2 regions of the Streptomyces sp. NPDC058401 genome follow, and region 2 is predicted to be linked to the other one. Evidence: predicted binding sites of a transcription regulator. Region 2 holds the regulator's gene; the other holds the start of a gene.
The links. Region 2 encodes HrcA, which represses chaperone genes, less so after heat shock. Its sites were predicted from a motif close to TTNGCACTCNGNNNNNCNGAGTGCNAA; they were not measured.

Region 1: a site for HrcA is predicted at 2,101-2,127, ahead of groL (chaperonin GroEL). Genes of this name have one in related genera too.

What each region holds. Positions count from the first base shown of each region.
Region 1 is NZ_JBHXKA010000109.1:1,325-4,731, forward strand. Features, by position in the region: gene ACFWNV_RS30145 (hypothetical protein) at 1-199, shown strand, start outside; gene groL (chaperonin GroEL) at 312-1,934, opposite strand; gene ACFWNV_RS30155 (cold-shock protein) at 2,303-2,509, opposite strand; gene ACFWNV_RS30160 (ubiquitin-like small modifier protein 1) at 2,933-3,211, opposite strand; gene thrC (threonine synthase) at 3,247-3,407, opposite strand, start outside.
Region 2 is NZ_JBHXKA010000118.1:17,822-21,228, reverse strand. Features, by position in the region: gene dnaJ (molecular chaperone DnaJ) at 1-892, opposite strand, end outside; gene hrcA (heat-inducible transcriptional repressor HrcA) at 893-1,909, opposite strand; gene ACFWNV_RS31335 (MBL fold metallo-hydrolase) at 2,063-2,788, shown strand; gene ACFWNV_RS31330 (DUF3097 domain-containing protein) at 2,817-3,407, shown strand, end outside.

The DNA.
Region 1 (3,407 bases), on a different contig from region 2:
CGGTCCCGCCCGGCTGACCAGGGAACAGGAGATCGCGAAGGCCGGCGAGCAGCTGCGGCTGGTCTACGACCCGCGGGGCCAGGTGCAGCCGGAGCGGGCCTCGGACCTCCACGCCTGGGGCCTGCGCACCGCGGCCCTCCTCGCGGTCGGGCTCGCATCCCTGCTGGGCGTGCTCGGCGCCCTGGGCAAGGGTCGGTGAACGCCCGAGGGCGGCACCCCCTCCGCCAGGAAGGGGTGCCGCCCTCGGTACGTGATGCGTAATGCGTGATGCGAACCGCTGATCTACCTTCGGGCCGGAGCCCGGGGGTGGATCAGAAGTCCATGTCGCCGCCCGGCATGCCGCCACCGGCAGCCGCGCCGGCCTTCTCGGGCTTGTCGGCGATGACGGCCTCGGTGGTGAGGAACAGGGCCGCGATGGACGCCGCGTTCTGCAGGGCAGAGCGGGTGACCTTCGCCGGGTCGATGATGCCCGACGCGATCATGTCCACGTACTCGCCGGTCGCGGCGTTCAGGCCCCAACCGATCTGCAGGTTGCGGACCTTCTCGACGACGACGCCACCCTCGAGACCACCGTTGACGGCGATCTGCTTGAGCGGGGCCTCCAGCGCGAGCTTGACGGCGTTGGCGCCGGTCGCCTCGTCGCCGGTGAGCTCCAGCTTGTCGAAGACCGAGGAGGCCTGCAGCAGGGCCACGCCGCCACCGGCGACGATGCCCTCTTCGACGGCCGCCTTCGCGTTGCGAACGGCGTCCTCGATGCGGTGCTTGCGCTCCTTGAGCTCGACCTCGGTCGCGGCGCCGGCCTTGATGACCGCAACACCGCCGGCGAGCTTCGCCAGGCGCTCCTGCAGCTTCTCGCGGTCGTAGTCCGAGTCGGAGTTCTCGATCTCGGCGCGGATCTGGTTGACGCGACCCTGGACCTGGTCGCTGTCACCGGAGCCGTCGACGATGGTCGTCTCGTCCTTGGTGATGACGACCTTGCGGGCGCGGCCGAGCAGGTCGAGACCGGCGTTCTCGAGCTTGAGGCCGACCTCCTCGGAGATGACCGTGCCGCCCGTGAGGATGGCGATGTCGCCGAGCATGGCCTTGCGACGGTCACCGAAGCCCGGAGCCTTGACGGCGACGGACTTGAAGGTGCCGCGGATCTTGTTGACGACGAGGGTGGAGAGCGCCTCGCCCTCGACGTCCTCGGCGATGATCAGCAGCGGCTTGCCGGACTGCATGACCTTCTCGAGGAGCGGCAGCAGGTCCTTGACCGAGCCGATCTTCGAGTTGACGATCAGGATGTACGGGTCGTCGAGGGACGACTCCATGCGCTCCATGTCGGTGGCGAAGTACGCCGAGATGTAGCCCTTGTCGAAGCGCATGCCCTCGGTGAGCTCGAGCTCCAGGCCGAAGGTCTGCGACTCCTCGACCGTGATGACGCCTTCCTTGCCGACCTTGTCCATGGCCTCGGCGATGAGCTCGCCGATCTGGGTGTCGGCGGCGGAGATGGAGGCCGTCGAAGCGATCTGCTCCTTGGTCTCGACATCCTTGGCCTGCGCCAGCAGGGCGGCGGAGACGGCCTCGACGGCCTTCTCGATACCGCGCTTGAGGGCCATCGGGTTCGCACCGGCGGCCACGTTGCGCAGGCCCTCGCGGACGAGCGCCTGGGCGAGGACGGTGGCGGTGGTCGTACCGTCGCCGGCGACGTCGTCCGTCTTCTTGGCGACTTCCTTGACCAGCTCGGCGCCGATCTTCTCGTACGGGTCCTCGAGCTCGATCTCCTTGGCGATGGAGACACCATCGTTGGTGATCGTGGGGGCGCCCCACTTCTTCTCAAGGACGACGTTGCGACCCTTGGGGCCAAGGGTGACCTTGACGGCGTCGGCGAGCTGGTTCATGCCTCGCTCGAGACCGCGCCGGGCCTCCTCGTTGAACGCAATGATCTTGGCCATCTGAAGTGGTCCTCCCGGACAGCGGTGGATTGCTCCCGGACCGCGCCCGCGCCCGCGACGGACGGCCTGCGTGCCCGGCGGTTTCTTCCCGCCGGACCCTGTGGGCCTCACTGACCCGGTCCTCGTATAGGTAGCACTCTCACCCGGAGAGTGCTAACGCCAATGATTAGCACTCGACCCCCCCGAGTGCAAGCGGCTTCGGGCAACCCGGGGTGAACACCCGGGCACCGCAAGGGCACCGGAGCCGCCACGCACGAGGGGCCCGCATCCCGTGTCCAGGATGTGGGCCCCTCGTACATGTGCCGTTGTGTCTCGTGCGCGGCCACTGTGCGAGACCGCGTACGTGTCGGTGGTCGATCGCGGTCGGACTAGCCGGCGGCGAGCTTGACCATGTCCGCCTGCGGACCCTTCTGGCCCTGCGAGATCTCGAATTCGACCCGCTGACCCTCTTCAAGGGTGCGGTACCCGTCCATCTGGATGGCGCTGTAGTGGACGAACACATCCGCACCACCGTCGACCGCGATGAAGCCGTAGCCCTTCTCCGCGTTGAACCACTTGACGGTGCCCTGAGCCATGCCTAACTCCCCTATTACTGGCCCTTGCGCAGGACCGCACTTCGCGGTCCCGGGTCAGAACTTGCGCCGGAACGCCTCGACCGGGGCTGAATGTATCCGCACCGCTGCTGTCTGCAACAGGTCATTCCGACGAGAATTCTGGACACACCAAAACATTGAAATAGGGTGAAAACCAGGAATATTCCAGGGCAACTCGGGCCGGACAAACCACGCCAACGACCCATAGCGCGCTTGCATGTTGACTCAATGTCAACCCTCACGCGACCCGCTCATATGCGGCGGGCAAGAACAGCGGAGGGGACTTCCCCAACCTTACCGCGTCCAATCAAGCAGAATTGCCCCCTCCGTTTATTACCGGAGGGGGCAATTCAGTTTCCGCGCGGTGTTACGAGGCCGGTGTCACGAGGCCGGTGTCACGAGGGCTCAGCAGCCGCCCGCGACGGCCGGGATGATCGAGATGCCGGCGCCGTCCGGAGTGGACGTCTGCAGCCCGCCCTCGAAGCGCACGTCGTCGTCGTTCACGTAGACGTTGACGAAGCGGCGCAGCTTGCCCTGGTCGTCCAGGACGCGCGCGGCGATGCCGGGGTGGCTGGCCTCCAGGGACTGGATGACCTCTTCGAGGGTCGCGCCCTCGGCGGCGACCTCGGCCTGGCCGCCGGTGTAGGTGCGCAGGATGGTGGGGATGCGGACGTTGACGCTCATGGCGCTACTGCCTTTCCGGTGTGCAGGGAGAGAGATCAGGCCAGGTTGGCGGCGCGGAACGCGTCCAGGCTGGGGCGGATGGTGGCGGTCTGGCCACCACCCTCGGCCACCGCCTCCAGGGTCTTGAGGCCGTCACCGGTGTTCAGGATCACGGTGGTCAGCGTGGGGTCGAGCTGGCCGTTCTCGACGAGCTTCT
Region 2 (3,407 bases):
GCCGGATGTCGATCTCTTCCAGGCCGTCGAGCGTCTCCAGCGGGCACTTGGTGCCCAGGGCCGCCGCGGTCATCGGGAGGGTGACCGTGCAGTGCAGGTCGTCCCCGCGCCGCTGGAAGGTCGGGTGCGGCAGCTCGTGGATCTCCACGTACAGGTCGCCGGCGGGGCCGCCGCCGGGGCCGACCTCGCCCTCGCCCGCGAGCTGGATCCGGGTGCCGTTCTCGACGCCGGCCGGGATCTTGACGGTGAGGCTGCGGCGGGAGCGGACCCGGCCGTCGCCCGCGCACTCGGGGCACGGGGTCGGGACCACGGTGCCGAAGCCCTGGCACTGCGGGCAGGGTCGCGAGGTCATGACCTGGCCCAGGAAGGACCGGGTGACCTGCGAGACCTCACCGCGGCCGCGGCACATGTCACACGTCTGCGCCGAGGTGCCGGGTGCGGCGCCCTCTCCGGAGCAGGTGGTGCAGACGACGGCCGTGTCGACCTGGATGTCCTTGGTCGTGCCGAAGGCGGCCTCGTCCAGTTCCAGGTCGAGGCGGATCATGGCGTCCTGGCCGCGGCGGGTCCGCGAGCGCGGTCCGCGCTGCGAGGACTGGCCGAAGAAGGCGTCCATGATGTCGGAGAAGTTGCCGAAGCCGCCCGCTCCGAAGCCGCCGGCTCCGCCGCCGCCCGAGGAGGACAGCGGGTCGCCGCCGAGGTCGAAGACCTGCTTCTTCTGCGGGTCCGAGAGGACCTCGTAGGCCGCGTTGATCTCCTTGAAACGCTCTTGCGTCTTGGGATCGGGGTTCACATCCGGGTGCAGCTCGCGTGCGAGCCGCCGGAATGCCTTCTTGATCTCGTCCTGCGATGCGTCGCGGCGCACGCCGAGAACGGCGTAGTAGTCCGTGGCCACTTACGACTCCGCCAGGATCTGTCCGACGTAACGTGCCACTGCGCGTACCGCTCCCATCGTTCCGGGGTAGTCCATGCGGGTCGGTCCGACCACGCCGAGTTTGGCGACTGCTTCGCCGCCCGAACCGTAGCCGACCGAGACGACGGACGTGGAGTTCAGTCCCTCGTAGGCGTTCTCATGCCCGATCTTTACGGCCATTCCCGACTCACTGGCCTCGCCCAGCAGCTTGAGGAGCACGACCTGCTCCTCCAGCGCTTCGAGCACCGGCCTGATCGTCAGGGGAAAATCGTGTCCGAAGCGGGTCAGGTTGGCGGTGCCGCCGATCATCAGCCGCTCCTCCGCCTCCTCGACCAGCGTTTCGAGGAGGGTGTCGAGGACGGCTCGCACCGTCACCCGGTCCTCGTTCTCGAAGGACTCCGGAAGGTCCTTGACCAGCGGCGGCACGTCGGTGAACCGACGGCCGACGACACGGCTGTTGAGGCGCGCCCGCAGGTCCGCGAGCGAGGCCTCCCCGAAGGGGGCCTGGCAGTCGACGAGCCGCTGCTCGACCCGGCCGGTGTCCGTGATGAGGACGAGCATCAGGCGGGCCGGGGCCAGCGAGAGCAGTTCCACGTGCCGGACGGTGGACCGGGTGAGCGAGGGGTACTGGACGACGGCGACCTGCCGGGTGAGCTGCGCGAGCAGCCGCACCGTACGGCCGACGACGTCGTCGAGGTCCACGGCCCCGTCGAGGAAGTTCTGGATGGCCCGGCGCTCGGGCGTCGACAGCGGCTTGACCCCCGCCAGCTTGTCGACGAAGAGCCGGTAGCCCTTGTCGGTGGGGATCCGGCCGGCGCTGGTGTGGGGCTGGGCAATGTAGCCCTCGTCCTCCAGCACGGCCATGTCGTTGCGCACGGTGGCGGGCGAGACGCCGAGGCGGTGCCGCTCGGTGAGCGCCTTGGAGCCGACCGGCTCCTCCGTCCCGACGTAGTCCTGGACGATGGCGCGCAGCACTTCGAGTCTGCGATCGCTGAGCATCGCGCGCACACCTCCATCGTTTCCGTCGTTCGCGGCTTCGGCAGGCCCTGCCTGCTGGCACTCTGAGCGTTCGAGTGCCAGAGATCCCCCGGTCAGTGTACGGCGGGGTGGTACACCCCTAGCAAGGGCGGCCCGCCAAGGTAGCGTCGCGGCATGGACGTGCGTTGGGAAGAGGCGGGCTGGGAACGGCTCACCGAACGGGCCGGCCGCAAGCGCCTGCCGGTGTGGGACTGCACCGTGGGACTGGTGGTGGGCGAGGATTCGGCCCTCCTGATCGACCCGGGGTCCTCCCTGCGGGAAGGTGCGCAGGTACGGGCCGAGGCGGAGCGGCTGACGGGCCGGCGCGTGACCCATCTCGCATTCACACACGGACATTTCGACCACGTACTGGGCGGAGCGGCGTTCGCGGGGGCCGAGGTCTACGGTCCGGTCGGGCTGGACTCCCTGCTCTCGGTGAGCCGGGAGGAGCTGCGGACGGACGCGGTCCGGCACGGCCTGGCGGAGGCCGAGGCGGCCGAGGCGGCGGACCTGCTCGTGATCCCCCGGCACCTGGTGTCGGGCGAGTGGACGCTGGACCTGGGCGGGGTACAGGTCCTCCTGGCGAACGTGGGTCCGGGGCACACCCGGCACGATCTGGCCGCTTTCGTGCCCGGGGCGCGCGAGGTGGTCTTCTGCGGCGACCTGGTCGAGGAATCGGGCGAGCCGCAGGCGGGCCCGGACGCGGTGCCGCGGCAGTGGCCGGCGGCCCTGGACCGGCTCCTCGCCCTGGGCGGGGGCGACGCTCTGTACGTACCCGGTCACGGAGCGGTGGTCGACGCGGCCTTCGTACGTGCCCAACGCGACACACTGGCCGCCCGTTTCGGCGTGTCGGGCACCTGAAACGGCCCGCTCTCCTACCCTCGGCCGGATGCGCGAGTACTCCCCCGACCTGACCCCGCAGTGGAAGCGCTCCAAGCCCGTCCCCGAGGTGCCGGCCGATCCGGACCTGGTGGTCGAGGTGGCGGGTACGGACTTCTGCGGCGCGGTGGTGGCCTGCGAGGCGGGCACGGTCACCCTGGAGGACCGATTCGGCAAGCGCCGCGTCTTCCCCCTCGAACCCCGCGGTTTCCTCCTGGACGGCGCGGTGGTGACCCTCACCCGCCCCGCACGGGGCCCGGCCGCGCCGGCCCGTACCGCCTCGGGCTCCCTCGCCGTCCCCGGGGCCCGGGCGCGGGTGGCCCGGGCGGGCCGGATCTACGTGGAGGGCCGCCACGACGCCGAACTGGTCGAGCGGGTGTGGGGCGACGACCTGCGCATCGAGGGCGTCGTGGTGGAGTACCTGGAGGGCATCGACGACCTCCCGGCCGTCGTCGCCGAGTTCGCCCCCGCCGCCGACGCCCGCCTGGGCATCCTGGTGGACCACCTGGTCCCGGGCTCCAAGGAGTCCCGCATCGCCGCCTCGGTGACCTCCCCGCACGTCCTGATCGTGGGCCACCCGTACGTGGACGTCTGGCAGGCC